3 regions of the Rhizobium sp. RSm-3 genome follow, and region 3 is predicted to be linked to each of the others. Evidence: predicted binding sites of a transcription regulator. Region 3 holds the regulator's gene; each other region holds the start of a gene.

Region 1 (7,766 bases), on a different contig from region 3:
TCAGACGCAAGCCGGAAGCGAAACCATGTCCGAGGCAGAACCGAACGAGAAGATCGATGCGACGTTCCGCAACGGGTCGCTGACGGCGACCGGGATCATCCTCGGTTTCTCCCTTAATTTCATCAGCCTCTGGGTTTCCAATCCCAATGACTGGAGCCGCATCGATCTGCTGCCGATGTCGTTCCTGACCGTCGGCATCGCCATTCAGGTGAAGGTGTTTGCCGATCTCTTGGCGCGGGACTCGCTGCTTGCCGTCAAATATGACAGGTCGCGCCGGCTGTTCCTGATCGGATTGTCGATCGTCGCCATCGGCATGGGCATCGCCCTGATGAACGACATTCTCGGGCTGGGAAGCATGCGAATGCTCGGGTGAAGGTTTTCGCGTTGCGCCGGCGGATTGTCAGACGCGCTCGACGAACCCGTCCAGCACCCGCTTCTGCCCGGCCCGGTCGAACTCGATCGTCAGCTTGTTGCCTTCGATGCCGGTGATGTTGCCGTTGCCGAATTTCAGGTGGAACACGCGGTCGCCGAGGGTGAAGCGCGACGGTTCCGACGAAGTGGATTTTGCCACCAGCTCGCCGTCGATCGTCCGTCCCTTCGGGCCGCTTTCGCCATAGCCGATACGTTCGACGGCGTGGCCGGAGCGGCTGCCCCAATTGTCGCGCGTGGCGTCGGTCTTGTTGGCCTGGGCGCGTTTCCAGCCGGGGGTGGAATAGGAATTGGCAAAGGGTTCTGATTTGTCGAAGCGGGACTGGCCGTAGCCGCCGCGGCCATAGCCGCCGTAGCTCTGCTCCATTTCGGCGACCTCGACATGGGTCTCCGGCAGCTCGTCGAGGAAACGCGAGGGCAGGGTCGATTGCCAGAGGCCGTGGATGCGGCGGTTGGAGACGAACCAGATGTGGCAGCGGTGCTTGGCGCGGGTGATGCCGACATAGGCGAGGCGGCGTTCCTCCTCCAGGCCGGCGCGGCCGCTTTCGTCCAATGAGCGCTGATGCGGGAAGAGGCCTTCCTCCCAGCCCGGCAGGAAGACGGTGTCGAACTCCAGGCCCTTGGCCGAGTGCAGCGTCATGATCGAGACGGCATCGAGGTTCTCGTTGGTCTCGGCATCCATGACAAGAGAGACGTGCTCGAGAAAGCCCCGCATCGACTCGAAGCTTTCCATCGAGCGGATCAGTTCCTTCAGGTTTTCAAGGCGGCCGGGCGCTTCGGCGCTCTTGTCGTTCTTCCACATGTCGGTATAGCCGGACTCTTCGAGGATCTGCTCGGCAAGTTCGGTATGCGGTGTGTTTTCAAGCAGTTCCTGCCATCGGCGGAAAGATTGAATCACGTCGAAGAGGGCTTTGCGCGCCTTCGGCTTCAACTCGTCCGTTTCGATGATGTCGGCGGCTGCCGCAAGCATCGGGATATCGCGGGCTCGCGCGTAGTCATGCAGTGCGCGCACCGTCGTATCACCGAGACCGCGCTTCGGCGTGTTGATGATGCGCTCGAAGGCGAGGTCGTCGGAAGCTTGAGCGACAAGGCGGAAATAGGCCATGGCATCGCGGATCTCGAGGCGCTCGTAGAAGCGCGGGCCGCCGATGACGCGGTAGTTGAGGCCGAGTGTGACGAAACGGTCTTCGAATTCGCGCATCTGGAAGGAGGCGCGCACGAGGATCGCCATATCGTTCAGCAGATGTTTGCCGCGCTGAAGCTGCTCAATCTCCTCGCCGATGGCGCGGGCTTCCTCCTCCGAATCCCAGGAGGCATGCACCTGTACCTTGACGTCATCCGGATTGGAGCGTTCGGTGAACAGCGTCTTGCCAAGCCGCCCTTCATTATGGGCGATCAGATGGGCGGCGGCTCCGAGGATGTGTTCGGTCGAGCGGTAGTTGCGCTCGAGCTTGATGACCTTGGCGCCGGGGAAATCCTTCTCGAAGCGCAGGATGTTGTCGACCTCGGCGCCGCGCCAGCCATAAATCGACTGATCGTCGTCGCCGACGCAGCAGACGTTCTGCGGCTCGCCCTTGGTGCGCTGGGCAAGGAGCCTGAGCCACATATATTGCGCGGTGTTGGTGTCCTGATACTCGTCGACGAGGATATAGCGGAAGCGGCCGTGATATTCCTTCAAGAGATCCGGGTTCTTGCGGAAGATCGCGATCGGATGCATCAGCAGGTCGCCGAAATCGCAGGCATTCAGCGTCGTCAGGCGCGCCTGATAGGCGAAATAGAGGTCGCGGCCGCGGCCATTGGCAAAGGCGCGGGCATCGCCCTCGGGGATATCGGCCGGGCCGAGCCCCTTGTTCTTCCAGGTGTCGATCATGCCGGCGAACTGTTTGGCCGGCCAGCGTTTGTCGTCGAGGCCTTCGGCTTGGATCAACTGTTTGATCAGGCGGACGACATCGTCGGTGTCGAGAATGGTGAAATCGGAGCGCAAGCCGACGAGTTCGCCGTGGCGGCGCAGGAGCTTGACGCCGATCGAGTGGAAGGTGCCGAGCCAGGGCATGCCTTCGACAGCGCCGCCGACGAGCAGCGCGATGCGCTCCTTCATCTCGCGGGCGGCCTTGTTGGTAAAGGTGACGGCGAGAATCTGCGAGGGGAAGGCGCGGCCGGTATTGAGGATATGGGCAATGCGGGTCGTCAGCACGCGCGTCTTGCCGGTGCCGGCGCCGGCAAGCACGAGGACCGGGCCTTCCAGGGTTTCGACGGCTTCGGTCTGCTCGGGGTTCAGCCCGGCGAGATAATCCGGCCGGCTGCCGCCGTCGCGGGCCGCCATGGCGCGGGCGGCAATGCCACCGGTGGCGGGCGCCCTTCCGGCTGATGCGGCGGGCGGCTGCGGCTTGCGCGCCATCTCGCCCGGCTCTTCGTCGAAGAAGGGAATATCGTCGAAACTATTGCTCATGGCGCGTAATGTAGTGATTCGGGAAGGAAAGACCAGAAAAGATGTTCTGCTTTCATTCCCAAGCCGCCGCTATCCCAAGGGGTTTGCGCATGGCGGCAGGGCTGCTGGATAGGACAGCGGCGATATGAGGGAAAATTTCAGCCGCACTTTGTCGGAAGCCGCGCCGGCGGGGCGTCCTTGGATCATCGGACAGTGGTCCGGATCTGCCGTCAGCAAGGAGGCTGCATCATGACGAAGGTCGTTTCGAATCTCTGGTTCGCGGAGCAAGCGCGCGAAGCCGTCGAATTCTATGTGTCCATTATCCCGGATTCCGGCATCGGCCGCACCACCATCCTTCCGGCGGAAACGCCGAGCGGGCCTCCGGGCAGCGTCGAGCTGATCGAGTTCACGCTCGGCGACCAGGCCTTCCTGGCGATGAGAGCCGGCCCGCTCGATAGTTTCAACCATTCCTTCTCGATCGCGATTCTGTTGGAAAACCAGGCCGAGATCGATCGGATATGGGACGCGTTCCTCGCCAATGGCGGCACGCCGGAGGCCTGCGGCTGGCTGAAGGATCGCTGGGGCCTATCCTGGCAGATCGTGCCGCGCATGCTTGCCGAGATGATCGCCGACGACGACCGCGAGCGGGCCAAGCGTGTGACCGAGGTGATGCTCGGCATGGTCAAGATCGACGTCGGCGCGCTGGAGAAGGCATTCAACGGCTGAATTGCACCGGCGGGCGGATGATCGCAACGATCGACTCACGGCCGGAATGCGGCCGTTTTCAAGATGTCAGCCGGGATCGGCACATGCTGTCCCGGCATCGACTCTGGGCAGATCTGGCTGCCAATCGTCGATTTTTCCGGAACTCGAATCACGGGCGACATTGCACACCCTTTTCATCTTTCTGTCACGTCGCGAAATGTGCTGATACCGCAAGCGTGCTTTTTTCAACTATAATGTGAAACAGTTTCGTAGAGTAAAAATAACCGGTGAATGCACGTTTTTGTGCGTTGCAAGAAATAGCCGGTGAGCGTCGAATATACCTACGAAATTATTGATTCTTAGGAACGCCGTAGCCATCTCGATGGTTATACGGCTTAGAGCCTGCGGCATAAACCTTAATGGAGGTCCCATGCTGAGTGAATCCGTATTCGATGCGTTTACGCGCAGTTACGAAGCGCGCCGCGAAACCGACCTGTCGGTGCAGGAATATCTCGATCTCTGCAAAAAGGACCCGATCGCCTATGCCAATGCGACCGAGCGCCTGCTCGCCGCCATAGGCGAGCCGCAGATGGTCGACACCGCCAGGGACGCGCGCCTGGGCCGGATCTTCATGAACAGGACCATCCGGATCTATCCTGCTTTTGCCGGCTTCCATGGCATGGAGGAAACGATTGAGCGCATCGTTTCCTTCTTCCGGCATGCCGCGCAGGGGCTGGAGGAGCGTAAGCAGATCCTCTATCTCCTCGGCCCGGTCGGCGGCGGCAAGTCGTCCTTGGCGGAGCGGCTGAAGCTGCTGATGGAGGTTCATCCGATCTACGTGCTGAAGGCGGGCGACGAGATCAGCCCGGTTTTCGAAAGTCCGCTCAACCTTTTCGATCCGGAAACGATGGGGCCGCTGCTCCAGGAGCAATATGGCATCCCGATGCGGCGCCTGAACGGTTTGATGAGCCCGTGGTGCCTGAAGCGGCTCGACGACTTTGGCGGTGATATTTCCCGCTTCCGTGTCGTCAGGATACAGCCTTCGCGGTTGCGCCAGATCGCCATCGCCAAGACCGAGCCCGGTGACGAGAACAATCAGGATATCTCGTCGCTGGTCGGCAAGGTCGATATCCGCAAGCTCGAGACCTACTCGCAGAACGATCCCGACGCCTACAGCTATTCGGGCGGGCTCAACCGCGCCAATCAGGGCGTGCTTGAATTCGTCGAAATGTTCAAGGCGCCGATCAAGATGCTGCACCCGCTGCTGACAGCGACGCAGGAGGGCAACTATATCGGCTCCGAGAATATCGGCGCCATACCCTTCTCGGGTATCGTGCTGGCGCATTCGAACGAAGCGGAATGGCAGACCTTCAAGGCCAACAAGAACAACGAGGCCTTCATCGACCGCATCTGCGTCATCAAAGTTCCCTATTGCCTGCGCGTGGCGGAAGAGCAGAAGATCTACGAGAAGCTGATCGAGGGATCGGAGCTTGCGGATACGCCGTGCGCCCCGGCAACGCTTGAAATGCTTGCCCGCTTCTCGGTGTTGTCCCGTCTGCGCAAGCATGAGAACTCGACGTTCTTCTCGAAGATGCGCACCTATGACGGCGAGAGCCTCAAGGAGACCGATCCGCGCGCCCGCAGCGTTCAGGAATACCGGGATGCCGCCGGCATCGACGAGGGCATGGACGGAATATCGACCCGCTTCGCCTTCAAAGTGCTCGCCTCCACCTTCAATCACGATACCACCGATATCGGCGCCGATCCGGTTCACCTGATGTACGTTCTGGAGCAGGCGATCCGCCGCGAGCAGTTTTCCGACGATGTCGAGAAGCGTTATCTGGAGTTCATCAAGGCCGATCTTGCGCCTCGCTACGCAGAGTTCATTGGCAATGAGATTCAGAAGGCCTATCTTGAGTCCTATGCGGATTACGGACAGAACCTGTTCGACCGCTACGTTGATTATGCCGATGCATGGATCGAAGACGTTGACTTCAAGGATCCCGATACCGGCCAGCTTCTCGACCGCGAGCTCCTCAATCAGGAACTGACGAAGATCGAAAAGCCGGCGGGCATTGCCAATCCGAAGGACTTCCGCAACGAAATCGTCAAGTTTTCGTTGCGGTCGCGGGCAGCCAACGGCGGAAAAAATCCGTCATGGACGAGTTACGAGAAAATCCGGGAAGTGATCGAAAAGCGAATGTTTTCGCAGGTCGAGGATCTTTTGCCGGTCATTTCCTTCGGATCGAAGAAGGATTCGGAAACAGAGAAGAAGCATAGCGAATTCGTCTCGCGCATGGCCGCGCGAGGTTACACGGAGCGGCAGGTTCGGCGCCTTGTCGAATGGTACATGCGCGTCAAACAGGCAAGTTAATGCGGAGCCATTATGCACATTGTCGACCGGCGGTTAAATCCGCGCGGTAAAAGTCTGGAAAATCGGCAGCGGTTCCTTCGACGCATGAAGGGCGCCGTGCAGCAGGCGGTGAAACGTTCTCTGCAAAACCGAAACATTCGAGATGTGCTCGACGGCGGGGAGATCAGCCTGCCGATCGATGGAATGGCCGAACCGAGCCTGCGCAGGGGCGAGGGTGGCATCAGTGATCACATCTTGCCGGGCAACAGGGCCTTCGTCGAAGGAGACATCTTGCCACGCCCGCCAAGCGGCAGAGGCGGAAAACCAAAGGATGCCGGCGAGGGCGACGGCGAGGACGGCTTCCGTTTCGTGCTGACGCGCGAGGAATTCCTCGACGTGTTCCTGGACGATCTGGAACTGCCCGACCTTGCCAAGCGGCGTCTGGCCGAAACCGAGGAGGAAACGCCATTCCGGGCCGGCTATTCGGTATCCGGATCGCCGTCCAACATCGCCGTCGGTCGCACGACGCGGCTGGCGATGATGCGCCGCGTCGCGCTTCACCGCCCGCGCCGCGAAGAGATCGAAGCCCTGCAGCGGCAGATCGAGGAATGCGAAGACGACGAGAGCCGGCTGGCGCTTGAGGCGAAACTCAAAAGCCTGACGGAAAAAAGCCGACGCATTCCCTATATCGACCCGCTCGACGTGCGCTATCGCCGCTTCGAAAACGAGCCAAAGCCAGTGGCCAAAGCCGTGATGTTCTGCCTGATGGACGTCTCCGGCTCGATGTCGGAACACATGAAGGACCTTGCGAAACGGTTCTACCTGCTGCTCTATCTTTTTCTGTCGAAGCGGTACAAGAAAGTGGAGATCGTCTTCATCCGCCATACCGACAAGGCTGAGGAAGTCGACGAGGAAACCTTCTTCTACGGTCCGGCCACCGGCGGCACGCTTGTTTCCAGCGCCCTTGCAGCCATGCGCGGGATCATCGCGGCGCGTTTCGATCCGGCGGAGTGGAACATCTATGGCGCCCAGGCCTCGGACGGCGACAATGCTCATTCGGACGGAAACCTGAGCGGACAGCTGCTGCGCGAGATTTTGCCGCTGTGCCAGTACTTCGCCTATATCGAAGTTGGCGAAGAAGGCGGCGATTCGTCGATATCGCGTTCACCGCTCTGGATGCTCTATGACGGGATCCGCTCCGAGCTGCTGCCGCTTTCAATGCGCAAGGTCTGCCGGCGAAACGAAATATTCCCTGTTTTCCACGATCTCTTCCAGAAACGTGAGGCACAGTCGAGGGTGACGCCATGACGATGACGATGAGGCCAAGAGAACGGCTGTTGTTCGAAGGTGCCGACTGGGACTTTTCAACACTCCAGCGCATCCACGACGCCTGCGAGGACATCGCGCTTAACGAGCTCGGCCTCGACGTCTATCCGAACCAGATCGAAGTCATCACTTCGGAGCAGATGCTGGATGCCTATTCCTCGACCGGCATGCCGCTCTTTTACCGCCATTGGTCCTTCGGCAAACACTTCGCGCATCACGAAGCCTTCTACCGCCGCGGCATGCGCGATCTCGCCTATGAGATCGTCATCAACAGCTCTCCCTGCATCTCCTACCTGATGGAGGAGAATACGGCGACGATGCAGACGCTCGTCACCGCGCACGCGGCCTTCGGCCACAATCACTTTTTCAAGAACAATTACCTCTTCAAACTCTGGACCGATGCGGAGGGCATCCTCGATTACCTCGATTTCGCCAAGGGCTATATCACCCGCTGCGAAGAGCGTTACGGCGAGACCGCCGTCGAGCGGACGCTGGATGCGGCGCATGCGCTGATGTCGCACGGGG
Region 2 (7,766 bases), on a different contig from region 3:
TCGGTCGAGTTTATGCACACCGCGACGCTGCTGCATGACGACGTCGTCGACGAAAGCGACCTGCGCCGCGGCAAATCGACGGCGCGGATGATCTGGGGCAACCAGGCAAGCGTGCTGGTCGGCGACTTCCTGCTCGGCCAGGCCTTCCGCATGATGGTCGATGTCGGCTCGCTCGATGCGCTCGACGTTCTGTCTTCCGCCGCCTGCATCATTGCCGAAGGCGAAGTGCTGCAGCTTTCCGTCGCCAAGAACATGGAGACGACGGAGGACGATTATCTCTCCGTCATCCGCGCCAAGACGGCAGCGCTGTTTGCCGCCGCCGCCGAAGTCGGGCCGATCGTCGCCGAGGCCGGCAAATCCGGCCGCAACGCGCTGAAATCCTACGGCATGAATCTGGGGCTCGCCTTCCAGCTGGTCGACGACGCGCTCGACTACGGCGGCAAGGCGGCCGATCTCGGCAAGAATGTCGGCGACGATTTCCGCGAGGGCAAGATCACCCTGCCGGTTATTCTCGCCTATCGCCGCGGCACCGAGGACGAGCGCGCCTTCTGGCGCGATGCGATCGAAGCCGGCAACAGCACCGACGCCAACCTCGAAAAAGCGCTGGGACTGATCACCAAATACGGCACGCTCGCCGACACGATCGGCCGGGCGGTCCATTACGGCACGATCGCAAGGGACGCGCTTGCGCCGCTTCCCGATACGGTATGGAAATCCTCCCTGATGGAAGTGATCGACTTCTGCATCGAGCGCGTCAATTGATCAAACGTCCTTGATCGCAGGCTGAATTTCTTGCGGCGCCGCTTCAAAAAAGCCATCCTGTTATGAATCAGTGAACACAACTGATTTTTGCGACCGGCACCATTGTCGGGACGCTGTCGAAGAAAGGTTTCCTAATGCGGCAGAGATTTGCCATCCGTCTTCTTACGAGCGCAGCGCTTGCCGCTGTTCTTTCGCTGGGCGGTGTCGGCGGCGTGAGTGCCGAGGATGCGGCCAAGCCGGGCGATGCGGAGAAGACCGATAGCTTCAATGCCGATAGCGTTACCACTTTCTCCGGCGCCTTCCTTGCGGCGCGCACGGCCGATGTCGATCACGACTACGAAACGGCGATCGAACTCTACAAGAAGGCGCTGCAGATCGAGCCCGGCAATCCCGAGATCCGCCAGCGGCTGATGATCTCGCTGCTGCTCAACGGCGACATCAAGGAAGGCGTCAAATATGCCGACGACCTGAAGGCCGATCCTTCCGTCGAGCGCATCACCACGATCGTGCGCGGCATGGATGCCGTGCGCCGCGACGACTACAAGACCGCCGAGGCCATCCTCAAATATAAGGGGCCGAACGATCTCGACCGGATGATGAACGACCTGCTGCTTGCCTGGGCCCGCGTCGGCGCCGGCCGCGGCAAGGATGCGCTCGCCATGGTCGAGAAGATGAAGGGGCCGGACTGGGTCCGCATCTTCCAGAATTACAATGCCGGCGCGATCGCCATCGCCACCGGCGACGTCAAATCCGCCCGAAAGCATCTGAACGATGCCGTGCTCGACAAGGAAGGGGGTGCGACGGCGCCCGACACCTTCATGCGCGCGGTGATGGCGCTTGCCCGCCTCGAAGCGACACAAGGCAACAAGCAGAAGGCGCTCGACGCCGTTTCCGTCGGCGACAACCTGCTGCCGAACTATGCGCCGCTGAACGCGCTGCGCGACAGTATCGAGAAGGATGAAAAGCAGGAACAGCAGGTCAAGACGGCCGAAGAAGGCGCTGCCGGCGTGCTGTTTTCGGTCGGCGGCGCTCTGAACCGCGACGGCGCCGAGGACATCGTCTCGCTTTACCTGCAGACCGCCAATGCGCTCGATCCGAACAGCGCCGATACGCTGGTGCTGCTCGGCGGCATCGCCGAGAAGCAGAACCAGATGGACCGCGCCATCGCACTCTACAAGAAGGTGCCGGAGAATTCGCCGATGCGGCGCATCTCCGAGCTGCAGCTCGGCCTTGCCCTTGCCCAGGGCGGCAAGGTGGACGAAGCGCGCAAACACCTGCAGGCGCTGATCGCCTCCGACCCGAAGGACATCCGCAGCTACCTCGCCTATGGCAGCGTGCTCTCCGACGCCAAGGACTATGAGGCGATGGCCGCCAATTACGACAAGGCGGTCGAAGCGATCGGCCCCATTCCCGGCCGCGTCAACTGGAGCGTCTTCTTCCAGCGCGGCATCGCCTATGAGCGGCTGAAGAAGTGGGACCAGGCGGAGCCGAATTTCCGCAAGGCGCTGGAGCTCAATCCCGACCAGCCGCAGGTGCTGAACTATCTCGGCTATTCCTGGATCGACATGAATCGCAACCTCGATGAAGGTCTCGGCATGATCAAGAAAGCCGTCGAGCTTCGCCCTGACGATGGCTACATCATCGATTCGCTCGGCTGGGCCTATTTCCGCCTCAACCGTTTCGACGATGCCGTCGACGAATTGGAGCGGGCAGCCCAGATCAAGGCCGGCGACGCGACGATCAACGACCATCTCGGTGACGCCTATTGGCGCGTCGGCCGCAAGCTCGAGGCCGTCTATCAGTGGAACCGGGCGCTTGCCTCCGAGCCCGAAGCCGCCGAGATCCCGAAGATCAAGGACAAGGTCGCCAACGGCCTGCCCGCCGTCAGCGACGATGCCAAGGCGGCCGACAAGAAGCAGCCGGACCCGGCACCCGTCACCCCGCCGCCGGTCGACAAGAAATCCTGACGGGCGAGACGCATGCCTGAAGAGGGCCTCGCCCAGGCGTTCGGCGTCATCGAAGCGGCGCGCGCGAAAATCAACCTCGCTTTGCATGTGACGGGCCAGCGGGCAGATGGCTATCATCTGCTCGATATGCTGGTGACCTTCGCCGATTGCGGCGACCGGCTGGGCTTCCTGCCTGCGCAGGCCGACGCTTTCACCCTGTCGGGCCGTTTCGGCGAGAGGCTTGCCGGCGACGGCGGCACCAATCTGGTGCTGCGAGCCCGCGATCTCCTGCGCGAAGCGGTCGGCGCCCTCGCCTTCCCTGTCCATATCCACCTGGAAAAGAACCTGCCTGTTGCCTCCGGCATCGGCGGCGGCTCGGCCGATGCGGCCGCGGCGCTGCGCGGGCTGATGCGGCTCTGGGGCATGAGCCTACCGGTGGAAGCGCTTGCCGGCCTCGCCCTGAAGCTCGGCGCCGACGTGCCGATGTGTCTTGAAAGCCGGCCGCTGATTGCCCGCGGCATCGGCGAACAGATCGAAGCCGTGCCTGATCTGCCGGCCTTTGCCATGGTGCTCGCCAATCCGTTGAAAGGTGTGTCGACACCCGAGGTTTTTCGCCGGCTGGCGGCAAAGAACAATCCGGCTCTGAGCCTCGCTCCGGCTCTTGCCGGCAGTGCCGATTGGCTTGAAGTGATTGCTGCTGCCCGCAACGACCTGGAGCCGCCGGCGCGCGCAATCGTGCCGGAGATTTCGGAGATCGCGGCGATGCTGCAGGCGCGCGGCGCCCTGCTCACCCGCATGTCCGGCTCCGGCGCCACCTGTTTCGGCATTTTTGCGACCATGGCGGCGGCACAAGAGACGGCGGCAGCTCTTCACGACGAGCGGCCCGACTGGTATGTCCAGGCGACGGAAACGGTTTCGGGAGGCAGGTGATGGCAGGTCTGGACGAAAAGCGGCCCTTCATCGCCGTCGGCATTGCGATCCTCACCGTCTCGGATACGCGCACGCCGGAGACGGACAAATCAGGCGACACACTGGCGGCGCGGATCGCCGAAGCAGGCCACCGGCTGGTCGACCGGGCGATCGTGCCCGATGATCGCGAGAAAATCGCCGCACGGGTGAAGGCCTGGACCGAGCGCGATGAGATCGACGTCGTCATCACCACAGGCGGCACCGGATTTACCGGCCGCGATGTGACGCCCGAGGCGCTGGAGCCTTTGTTCGAAAAGCGCATGGACGGCTTTTCCGCCGTCTTCCACCGTATTTCCTATGAGAAGATCGGCACGGCGACGATCCAGTCGCGCGCCACGGCGGGCGTTGCCAACGCCACCTTCATCTTTGCGCTGCCGGGCTCGCCCGGCGCCTGCCGGGATGCATGGGACGGCATCCTGAAAGGACAGCTCGACTACCGCAGCGTTCCCTGCAATTTCGTCGAGATCATGCCGCGTCTGGACGAGCACCTGAAACGCGGCGCCAAACCATAGGCTGCCTGCCACCGGCGTCGGCTATGTGGCAAGGCCCGGCAGAGCCGGCATCGTTTCCCAGCTGTCACCCGACAGCAGGATGCAGCTGATGCCGCGAACATCCGTGACGACGAGCGTCCAGGTTCCGCTTTCGGCGGCATAGACCTCGAGAACGGCGTTCTGGTTGACCAGTCCGACCGCTGTCAGCTTTTCAGCAAAATTCCTGTCGAGGAAATTGACGACATCGGATCGGCCTGCGCAACTGAGCATCGTTTGCGATGCTGCCGAATGCGGATGCGCGATCACCAATGTCGGCAATATGACGGCCAGCAGGCCGTAGACCATATTGCGTACGCCGTAGATCCTACCGCGTGTCATGACGCACCTCCTTTCGCCGGGAACCCGGCAGAAGAGGAGATTGTCGCCGACCTGATCTGCCGTCCACCGGCATTCCATGGCCATCCGTTGCGAAGCGCGGCGCTTCGACGGCGCCATGGTGAATTATAGCGCGAAATCCTATTGGGCGCCATCTTTTGCACGATGGTGGAAGGGTGCGATCGCCGCGAAAGAACCCCTCCCCACAAGGGGGAGGGGCTAGGCGCGGCACCGCCCCACGACAAACATCAACGATTCTGCGGATGAGACGGTGAAAGGGATAGCGTCAGCGCGGCATTATAGCCCCTCCCCTTGTGGGGAGGGGTTGGGGAGGGGTTTTTGGGCGGTGGAAACCGGCCAGCCGTGGATGACCGAGAGCTTACCGCGCCGCGCGCGCCACCCAGGAGGGAATCAGTTCGCTGGCGAGCTTGCGCGGCTTCTGGCCCTTGGCGAATTCGGCAAGGGCCATGCCGCTTCTGGCAGTGGCCAGCGCCTGGATCTTCGGCATCAGCAGACCGAGCTCCAGCGGCGGCACGGCGCGGCCGAAGCGCTTGAGAAACGGACGCCGGTAGCCGCGCGAGGCGGTGAAGCGCGCCGGCAGCTTGTTGAGCGCGATATATTCGGCAATCTCGTCGATCCAGCCGGCCTGAGGCCGGGCGCCCGGCTCGACGAAGAGCAGCCATTCGCCGCGGGCCGAGCGAACGATGTCCTTGATATCCCATCGCGAATGAAAACGGCAGCCAGCGGCGTCGGCGACCCGCGAGGTGCCGTCCTGCGAGCAGTGATCGAGCACGATCACATCGCTGACAAGCCCCTCCACGGCACCTGCCACCAATACCGATAAAGTCTGGGCCAGCTCAGATTCCTGATCCTGACATTCGAGAACAACCGTCAACATTGCTCATTCATAATGCGCCGCACAAATTTTTGCCAGCGGCGTTTTCCGCATTTTGTTCTTGCATTGTTCCTGCTTTGCGGATAGGAATTTAATCATCAAAACGGGCGGAAGCGATGGCTTTTGCCGCGGGAGAATCCGATGAGAGAGCAGTCCCTTGCAGGGCAGGCCGCATTCGCGCCTGCCAATACGGCAGATATTGCCGATGCGATGATCGTGTCCTCCGGTCTGAGGATCGAGGTCGATCGGCGACGCGGGCGTGGGGCGGGACTGAACCCGACGGGGCGGTTCGAGGCGCAGCAGCGCGAGACCTTCGACGACGGCTGGCAGACGCTGGAAGAGCTTCCGCCGTTCAAGACGGACGTGCAGATCGAGAAGCCGCGCACGGCCATCACCCGTAATGAATCGCCTGACATTGGCTTCGACCGCTCGATCAATCCCTATCGCGGCTGCGAGCATGGCTGCATCTATTGTTTCGCCCGGCCGACACACGCCTATATGGGGCTTTCGGCGGGGCTGGATTTCGAGACGAAGCTGTTTGCCAAGCCGGATGCGGCAAAGCTGCTGGAGCGGGAACTTGCCAAGCCGGGCTACAAGGTGCGGGCGATCGCGATCGGCACCAATACCGACCCCTATCAGCCGGTCGAGAAGGAGTGGCGCATCATGCGCGGTATTCTCGAGGTTTTGAACAAGGCGAACCATCCGGTCTCGATCGTCACCAAGTCGGCGATGATCCTGCGGGATCTCGACATTCTGCAGGAGATGGCGGCGAAGAACCTGGTGCGCGTCGGCATCTCCGTGACCACGCTTGACCGCAAGCTTGCCCGGACGATGGAGCCGCGCGCCGCCACGCCGCCGCGCCGGCTGGAGACCATTCACACGCTGTCGGAAGCGGGCATCCAGACGGCTGTGATGGCCGCGCCGCTGATCCCGGCGCTGAACGATCACGAGCTGGAGCGCATTCTCGAATCGGCCAAGGCCGCCGGCGCCGCCGAGGCGAGCTATGTCATCCTGAGGCTGCCGCTCGAAGTCAGCCCGCTCTTCCGCGACTGGCTGCTGCAGCACTATCCGGATCGCTACCGGCATGTGATGTCGCTGGTGCGCTCGATGCGCGGCGGCAAGGATTACGATGCCGAATTCGGCAAGCGCATGAAGGGCGCCGGTCCCTATGCCTGGCAGATCGCCCGCCGTTTCGAAATGGCCGCCAGGCGTTTCGGCCTGACGCGACGCGGCATGCCGCTGCGCGACGATCTGTTCGTGCCGCCGGATGGCAGCGGCGTGCAGCTGTCACTGCTTTAGGCTTTGTTCTTACGCAATTTTTGGCAAAAGCGCTTCGCGCTTTGCTCAGGGAAAACCGCAAAACACTTTTCCTGGAATTAATCTGACCTTTTACGCAATTCCGGACGGAAAATCGCAAGGCACTTTTCCTGGAATTGCTTGAAGCTTGCGCATCGGCTGCTCAGAAAAACCGCCCTGTTTTCGAGCCCCGAGCGCAATTCCCGCGGATGGCAATGACCGCCACCATCCGCCGGACCCGGTCCCCGACCGCCGCCCTGATCGGGGACTTGCGGGCAATCGGGTTGGCGTGCGAGGTTCAGCCGCATGAAACCTCGCACGCCACCCGATTCTCCCCAGCTTTTCCAAGCGGCTCCGCTGGTGCCGGATTTTCGGCTGGAACTCAAAGCCCGCAAGGCCGGCCATTGGCCGGTCGCCGGCGCCGACGAGGCAGGCCGCGGGCCGCTGGCCGGGCCGGTCGTCGCGGCCGCCGTCATCCTCGATCCGAAGCGCATCCCGGAGGGTCTGAACGATTCCAAGCAGCTTTCGGCGCAACGGCGCGAGGAACTGTTCGTGCAGATCCTGGCGACCGCCACCGTCTCCATCGCCTCCTCCAGCTCGACGCGGATCGACGAGACGGATATCCGCAAGGCGAGCCTCGACGCCATGCGTCGCGCCATCTGCAGCCTTGCCGTTCCGGCAAGTTATGTGCTGACCGACGGGCTCGACGTGCCGCCCGGCCTCGACTGCCCCGGACAGGCCGTGGTCAAGGGCGACGCCCGCTCGGTCTCGATCGCCGCCGCCTCGATCGTCGCCAAGGTGACACGCGACCGGATGATGGCGCGCGCGCATCATGTCTTTCCGGCTTACGGTTTTGCCGCCCATGTCGGCTACGGCACGGCGCAGCACCGCGCCGGCATCGAAAAGCTCGGCCCCTGCTCGCTGCACCGAATGAGTTTTCGGCCGCTGCGCAAGGTCGAGGACGATCCTGAGATGGACGAGCTGATTTCGGAATAGGTCTGGGCTTCAGACTGCCGAGAGCTACTTAAGACC
Region 3 (7,766 bases):
CCGAGGTAGCGCTTGCCGCCGTCGCGCAGCTCGACTGCCTCATGCGCGCCGGTCGAGGCACCCGAGGGAACGGCCGCGCGGCCCATGCTGCCGTCTTCGAGATAGACATCGACTTCGACGGTGGGGTTGCCACGGCTATCGAGAATCTCGCGGGCGATGATATCGGTGATTGCAGTCATGGGTTCTTCCTGCTCGGTGGGTGATCAATCGTTCGAAGCCTGTCATAATCGAAGGCGTGCAAATTACAATGGCGCATTGCGGCACCCTCGACCTGCATGTCCGATCGTCGCTATAGCACGAACATGTCAGGCTTTTGACTGTCAGCCCTTGGCGACGGCGTCGAAGGCCAGCAGCTTTTCCAGAAGCCGCGGCATGTCCTTGAGATAGACCATGTTCGGGCCGTCGGACGGTGCGTTGTCGGGGTCCTGGTGGGTTTCGACGAAAACGCCGGCAATACCGGTCGCCACCGCTGCGCGCGCCAACGTTTCCACGAATTCCCGCTGACCGCCGGAAGAATCGCCCTGCCCGCCCGGCTGGGCCACGGAATGGGTGGCATCGAAGACGACGGGGGCGCCCATCGACGCCATGATCGGCAGCGAGCGCATGTCGGAAACCAGAGTGTTGTAACCGAAGGAGGCGCCGCGTTCGCAGAGCAGCACGTTCGGGTTGCCGCTGGCGTTGAGCTTCTTCAGCACATTCTTCATGTCCCAAGGGGCAAGAAACTGGCCCTTCTTGACATTGACCGCGCGGCCGGTCTCGGCGGCGGCGATCAGAAGGTCGGTCTGGCGGCAGAGGAAGGCCGGGATCTGCAGGACATCGACCACCTTTGCCACTTCGGCGCATTGCTCGGCGGTGTGAACGTCGGTCAGGACGGGAAAGCCGAACTCCTTCTTGAGATCGGCAAAGACCTGCATGCCCTTTTCAAGGCCGATGCCGCGCTCGGCCGAAAGCGAGGTCCGGTTCGCCTTATCGAAGGAACTCTTGTAGACGAGGCCGATGCCGAGCTTGGCACAGAGCTCCTTCAGCGTGCCGGCAACCATGAAGGCATGGTCGCGGCTCTCCATCTGGCAAGGGCCGGCAATCAGCGACAGGCGGCCGGTATTGGAAAAGGTGACCTGGCCTGCGCCCTCGCCGATCCTCACTTCCGAATTCGTATCAGTGCTCATCATCTTTCCTCGAAGGCGAAAAGCGTGCCCTGCCCGGGTGCCGGCTTCACCAGAATGCGATTGTTCTTGCGCGTGTATGTCACTCCGTTAGCAGCCAAATGTGCTTCTGTCACGGCAAGATCGGCAACAGCGAAGAGGATAGCCCGGCCGCGCAGGCCGCGGTCGGCGGAGGAGACGGCAACCTCGAAATAGGCCTCCAGCCCTTCCGGCGTCATCAGGCTGATTTTCGCATTCGGCGCCGCGATATTGACGCCGAAACCGGTTTTCTCGACGGCCGATTGCGCCATGGCAAGGCTGACGAAGCCGGCGAAGGCGGCGGCATCAGGCGCGCAGAGGGCGATCTCGGCGATGCCGGTGACGCCATTGGCATGCGTCTCCAGCGCGCCGCGGTCGGCCGGCAATGGATTGATGCGCTGGCAGGTGAAGAGAAAGAAATCGGGTGCCCGCAGATCACCTGCAAAGGCTAGTTTGAAGCTGCCGACGCTCTTAGAGCCGTCCGGCATTTTCATCGCCCGGCTGAACTCCAGCATGTCGCCGGCGTTCAATCCGCCTGCAATGAAGCTTTGATGGTCGAGGCCGGCATCTTCAGTGCCGAAAACCACCGCCGAAAGCCCTTCCTCGCCGCAACGGAAGCGGAAGGCCCGGTTGCGGGCGGTGAAGACATTGCCTTGCCGCGCTGATGCCTCGGTCTCCTCGACGCTCGCGATACCGAGCGGCTCCAGATAGGTCTTGTCGGCAAAGAAGACGCAGGCATTCTCCGTTCCGAAGGGATGGCGGGCATCGGCGGCAACGGTGAAGCCGAGCTTGCCGAGCCTTTCGCGCGCCAGATCGATATTGACGACGGGCAGCACGACATGATCCAGCGGGTGCGGCTTGGCGGAATGCGTGTTCATGATATCCCCTCCTGCAATCGCGAAGAGATGTGCGACGACGCCATCCTCAATGCAAGACATGTGTGCCAATCCGGCGAATGAAAATAAAAATCTCAACGAGTTGGCGCCAAGTTTTACGGAAATTTAGCTACTTGCGGAACACATATGGAACATATAGTGTCTGTTCTGGATTTGTTTCAATCAGGGGTCACACGTCGATGCTCACGCGCAAACAACAGGAGCTTCTCCTTTTCATTCACGAGCGCATGAAAGAATCCGGCATTCCGCCCTCTTTCGACGAGATGAAGGATGCCCTGGATCTGGCCTCGAAATCCGGCATTCACCGGCTGATCACAGCACTCGAGGAACGCGGTTTCATTCGCCGCCTACCGAACCGCGCCCGGGCGCTCGAGGTCATCAAGCTTCCCGAGGCCTACAGCCCCAGCATCCAGCCCCGGCGCGGCTTTTCGCCGAGCGTCATCGAGGGCAGCCTCGGCAAGCCCCAGCCGGTCGCCGCCCCCGCGCCTGTCAAACCCGTCGCCGACAACGGCAACTCGGTCTCGGTGCCAGTCATGGGCCGAATCGCTGCCGGTGTTCCGATCTCAGCGATCCAGAACAACACCCACGACATCGTCGTTCCCTCAGACATGCTCGGCTCCGGTGAACATTACGCGCTGGAGGTGAAAGGCGATTCGATGATCGACGCCGGCATTTTCGACGGCGACACGGTGATCATCCGCAACGGCAGCACCGCAAGTCCCGGCGACATCGTCGTCGCCCTGGTCGACGACGAGGAGGCGACGCTGAAGCGCTTCCGGCGCAAGGGCGCGTCGATCGCGCTTGAAGCGGCCAACCCTGCTTATGAGACCCGGATCTTCGGACCGGACCGCGTCAAGGTGCAGGGCAAGCTCGTCGGCCTCATTCGCCGCTATCACTGACGCTGGACGGGCCGGTTTCGGCAAAACTGTTGCTGCGCCAGTCATAGGCACGTTGGCGCATCCACGGCCGCGACAGGCTCTCGAATGCGGTTGCGACCTCCAGGCCGGCAGCCGCGAAGCGCAATTCGACGGAACCGGTCCTGCGCAACGTCTCACCGGTGAAGAGCGTCGCGCCTGAGCGGCAGCTGTTGAACCGCAGACGGACAGCCGTCACGACAATATCGGCCGCATCGCAGGCCGGACCGAGATAGGCGGCATTGTCGATGACCGTTACCACGCGGCCATTGCCAAGCCTTGATGTGCACCAGGCCTTCTTGACGCAGGAAAAGCGGTTTGCTTCGCCGCCCGCGGCCGCCGCCCGCATCGCCGTCCTCGCTTCGTTCTGCTGATCGCGGGAAAGCCTGACGCGGCGGTCTTCTCCCTCCGGCGGGATAGCGGGGCCGTCCAGCATCGTCGGCGGGTGATGGGTCGGCAGGACCAGCGCTCTCTGCCACTGGTCGAAGATGAAATCCGGCGGGTTTTCACGGTTGGAAGCCATTGCCGCCCCTGCAACGAGCGCGACCAGGCTGCCATCCTCCGAAATCACCAAATCCGGCGGCCGGGGGACCGGCAGAACCAGCAGGATGAGCGTCGAGACGGCGAGGATCAATGTACCGACATGGCGCAGCCGGGTGCGCAGCAGCGTCAGCAGCAGGAAGCCTGCCACGGCCACGGCGAAATACCAAGCGGGCAAACGGCCGACGCCGATATCGCCGCCCCAGCCGGACACCGTCTTGGCGACAGCGATTACCAGGTCGAGGCCGAAGCCGACCACCTCCCAGAGTGGAGCGTCCAGACCGAACGGCATCAGCAACATCGCCAGCAGCCCGGCCGGCATGACGATGAAGGAGATGATCGGCATCGTCGCGAGGTTTGCCGGCAGGCCGTAAGCGGTCAGCCGATGAAAATGCTCGATCGAAAACAGCGCCGTGGAAAAACCGCCGATCAGCGAGGTCAGTAGGACACCGCCGAAGAAACCGGCGACGGCCACGACCGGCCGGAAGATCGGCAGCTTGAGCAAGGCGTTTTCGCGGATGCGCCGGTCCTTCCACAGCTGATAGCCCGATACCAGTGCCAATGTGGCGGCAAAGGACATCTGGAAGCTCGGCCCCAAGACTTCGGAGGGTGAAATGACGATGATGACTAGCGCCGAGAGAACGACATTGCGCAGGCTGATCGACGGCCGATCGAAGAAGACGGCAATCAGCATGATGGCCATCATGATGAAGGCGCGTTCGGCCGAGACACCGAAGCCGGAGATCAGGAAGTAGGCGGTGACGGCAATGAGCGCGCCTGATGCGGCGATCTTCTTCGTCGGATAGGCCTGAGCGACGGCCGGAAAGAGACTGAGCAGCATGCGGAAGCCGACGAAGAAAATGCCGGCCGACAGCGCCATGTTGAGGCCCGAGATCGCGACGATATGGGCAAGGCCCGACTGGCGCAGCGCCTCCGTCGTCGCATTCGAGATGGCGCGCCGCTCGTCGGTCACCAGCGCGGCGGCGAAGGCGCCGGTGTCGCCGGGCAGGATCGACCGTATGCGGTCGCCGATGCTGCTGCGCAGCCGGTAAAGCCATTCGAGCAGCGCTTCCGACGTCGATCTTGCCGCTTGCGGACCCGCCTCCAAATCCTTCTCCGGAGCGCCATAGAAGAAGCCGTTGGCGCCGATGCCGTCGAAATAGGCGCCGAAGGAGAAGTCGTTGAGTTCGGGAAGTGCGGGGCCTGAGGGCGGCGTCAGCCGTGCCCTGCCGGTGACGATGTCGCCGATCTCGAAAGGCGTGTCGGCGCCGCGGACAATCGCGGTTATGCGCCCCGGCGACCGCTTCAACTCCGGCGCTTCAGTGCCGGTGACGGCAAGAATGTAGCGCCAGCGCCCACGGCCGTCGCCTTCGCGCCGTTCGACACGGCCGGTCACCGTCGTCGTCACCGAGGAATCGAGGATAACGGTCGAAGCCCGCCAGCTCTCGAACTGTGCGCAGAGCATGCCGCAGACCACAAGTGCCAGCGCCAGCAGCGTTGCCCGCAATGCCGTCCGGCTGCGGCCGGTCATCAGAACAGCGATCGTCAGCACCGACAGCGAGAGTAGCGATGCAAAAAGCGGAAAATCGGATGCCGCGAGAAACCAGAAGGCGGCGCCGGCGCCAAGGAAGACCGGTGAAAGCAGCAGCAGGCGGCCGTGATCTGCCTCCTCGCCCAGCATGTGCTTGCAGGCCCGCAGCGAATGCCGGGCCGCAGCCGGCAGCCGGTGGCGCCAGGGTGTCGCCGACTGCGTCCTTGCCGGTCGCGCCACCACGGCAGGCGGAGAAAAACCGGAGGAGCCGGCTGAGCCGGCGCCAGCTTCCGGCCGCAATTCGACTGTCGTCAGTTCCTGCATACGCCGCCCAAGGTCACCCGCGAAGGCGGTCAGAATGCAACCTCCAATCAAATCCGGCAAGAATAATCGATTGAAATGTGAGGGAAAATCGCGAGCGCCAAAAGGCCAGTCGAATCATTGGTTTCCGATATGCGCGCTGCTCATCGCTGCAGTGCCTAAAAGGTGATACTGCAATGCACAAAATGCCGTCACGGTAACTTGGCATTAGCTTCGCGATCATATAGCTATCGGTGAGGACGCTTAACCCCTATGGCGCTTTTATGGCGCCACCGCCATTTCGGAGGATCAGCATGACGGATCAAAGCGCTACAATAAAAATCGGTGACAAATCTGTCGACCTAGCCGTCAAGAGCGGCACGATCGGCCCGAGCGTCATCGATATCGGTGCTCTCTACAAGAACACCGCTTCCTTCACCTACGATCCGGGTTTCACCTCGACCGCATCCTGTGAATCTAAGATCACCTACATCGACGGCGACGAAGGGGTGCTGCTGCACCGCGGCTATCCGATCGAGCAGCTGGCCGAGCATGGCGACTTCCTCGAAGTCTGCTATCTGCTTCTCTACGGCGAACTGCCGACCACCGCGCAGAAGAAGGATTTCGATTACCGCGTCACGCACCACACCATGGTGCACGAGCAGATGAGCCGCTTCTTCACCGGCTTCCGCCGCGATGCGCATCCGATGGCCGTCATGTGCGGCTGCGTCGGCGCGCTGTCGGCTTTCTATCACGACTCCACTGATATCACCGATCCGCACCAGCGCATGGTCGCCAGCCTGCGCATGATCGCCAAGATGCCGACGCTTGCCGCCATGGCCTACAAGTATCATATCGGCCAGCCCTTCGTTTACCCGAAGAACGATCTCGACTACGCATCGAACTTCCTGCGCATGTGCTTTGCCGTGCCTTGCGAGGAATATGTGGTCAATCCGGTGCTTGCCCGCGCCATGGACCGCATCTTCATCCTGCATGCCGATCACGAGCAGAACGCCTCGACCTCGACCGTCCGTCTTGCCGGTTCGTCGGGTGCCAACCCGTTCGCCTGCATCGCCGCCGGCATCGCCTGCCTCTGGGGCCCTGCCCATGGCGGCGCCAACGAAGCAGCGCTCAACATGCTGAATGAAATCGGCTCGGTCGACCACATTCCAGAATATATTGCCCGCGCCAAGGACAAGAACGATCCGTTCCGCCTGATGGGCTTCGGTCACCGCGTCTACAAGAACTATGATCCGCGCGCCAAGATCATGCAGAAGACGACGCATGAGGTGCTCGGCGAGCTCGGCATCAAGGACGATCCGTTGCTCGAAGTGGCGATGGAGCTGGAGCGTATCGCGCTCACCGATGAATATTTCATCGAAAAGAAGCTCTATCCCAACATCGACTTCTATTCCGGCATCACGCTGAAGGCGCTGGGCTTCCCCACGACCATGTTCACCGTGCTCTTCGCGCTGGCCCGCACCGTCGGCTGGATCGCGCAGTGGAACGAGATGATCGAGGATCCGGAACAGCGCATCGGCCGCCCGCGCCAGCTCTATGTCGGCGAACCGAAGCGCGACTACATCCCGGTTTCGAAGCGCTGACCGCTTCGGCCAATCGGCTCAAAAGAAAACCCGGTCAGAACTGACCGGGTTTTTTCTTTTTCAGCACGTCGAGAAGGATTTCGGCGGCATGTTCGCCCGGTGGTTTTTCGGTCTGCATGCGCTGCCAGATGAGATCATAGCCTTCCTTCATCGCCTTGAGCTGGTAGGTGTCGGCCGACAGCCTCTCCATCCAGCGAGCGAGACTGGCGCCGCGAACGATATCGTTCAGATATTCCGGCACGACCGCGTAATCGGCAATCAGGTTTGGCAGCGCGCCGGTCCAGGTCTTGATGGCCGACGTCAGCAGCCGCATGATCCAGTCGACCTTGTAGGCGGAGACGACGGGAACATCGGCCAACGCCAGTTCGAGAATGACGGTTCCGGATGCCGCCATAGCGGCGTCGGCTTCCGCGAAGGCCTGCCATTTTGCTTCAGCGCCGACAACGATCTCCGGCTTGACCGCCCAGTTCGCCGTCAATTGGCGGACCAACGCTTGCCTGTGCGTCACCGTCGGCAGAATAAAGCGCATCGGTCCGTTGCGGGCGACAAGTTCGCTGGTCGCCACCTCGAAATGCGGCAGGAGATTCTGGATTTCGGAGGAGCGTGAGCCGGGCAGAAGCAGGATCGTGCAATTGCCGGGCTGCCTGCCGGCGCGAAGGCGCCGGGTCTCCAGCAGCGATGGGTCGGCCGTCAGGCGATGGCCGACATAGGTGGTTGCCGGCCCGCCGAGGCGCTGCATCGTCGCCGGCTCGAACGGCAGGACGGCGAGCACATGATCGACATAGGCAAGCATGCGCCTG

What was found. Region 3 encodes LexA, which represses DNA repair genes until DNA is damaged. Its sites were predicted from a motif close to TGTTCNNNNTGTGTTCNG; they were not measured.
Region 1: BBJ66_RS13760 (ATP-dependent helicase) is a predicted target of LexA. The motif match lies at 2,921-2,938, and genes of this name have one in related genera.
Region 2: BBJ66_RS16610 (PA0069 family radical SAM protein) is a predicted target of LexA. The motif match lies at 5,495-5,512, and genes of this name have one in related genera.

The regions. Positions count from the first base shown of each region.
Region 1 covers NZ_MAWZ01000013.1:108,596-116,361, reverse strand. Annotated here, with positions in the region: gene BBJ66_RS13765 (hypothetical protein) at 26-373, shown strand; gene BBJ66_RS13760 (ATP-dependent helicase) at 401-2,878, opposite strand; gene BBJ66_RS13755 (VOC family protein) at 3,107-3,583, shown strand; gene BBJ66_RS13750 (PrkA family serine protein kinase) at 3,993-5,936, shown strand; gene BBJ66_RS13745 (YeaH/YhbH family protein) at 5,949-7,223, shown strand; gene BBJ66_RS13740 (SpoVR family protein) at 7,220-7,766, shown strand, end outside.
Region 2 covers NZ_MAWZ01000016.1:93-7,858, reverse strand. Annotated here, with positions in the region: gene BBJ66_RS16640 (polyprenyl synthetase family protein) at 1-762, shown strand, start outside; gene BBJ66_RS16635 (tetratricopeptide repeat protein) at 897-2,729, shown strand; gene BBJ66_RS16630 (4-(cytidine 5'-diphospho)-2-C-methyl-D-erythritol kinase) at 2,742-3,638, shown strand; gene moaB (molybdenum cofactor biosynthesis protein B) at 3,638-4,189, shown strand; gene BBJ66_RS16620 (hypothetical protein) at 4,211-4,546, opposite strand; gene BBJ66_RS16615 (glycosyltransferase family A protein) at 4,923-5,441, opposite strand; gene BBJ66_RS16610 (PA0069 family radical SAM protein) at 5,580-6,737, shown strand; gene BBJ66_RS16605 (ribonuclease HII) at 7,041-7,730, shown strand.
Region 3 covers NZ_MAWZ01000027.1:25,090-32,855, reverse strand. Annotated here, with positions in the region: gene eno (phosphopyruvate hydratase) at 1-179, opposite strand, end outside; gene kdsA (3-deoxy-8-phosphooctulonate synthase) at 321-1,166, opposite strand; gene BBJ66_RS21935 (VOC family protein) at 1,166-2,059, opposite strand; gene lexA (transcriptional repressor LexA) at 2,257-2,976, shown strand; gene BBJ66_RS21925 (ComEC/Rec2 family competence protein) at 2,957-5,386, opposite strand; gene gltA (citrate synthase) at 5,677-6,966, shown strand; gene lpxB (lipid-A-disaccharide synthase) at 7,001-7,766, opposite strand, start outside.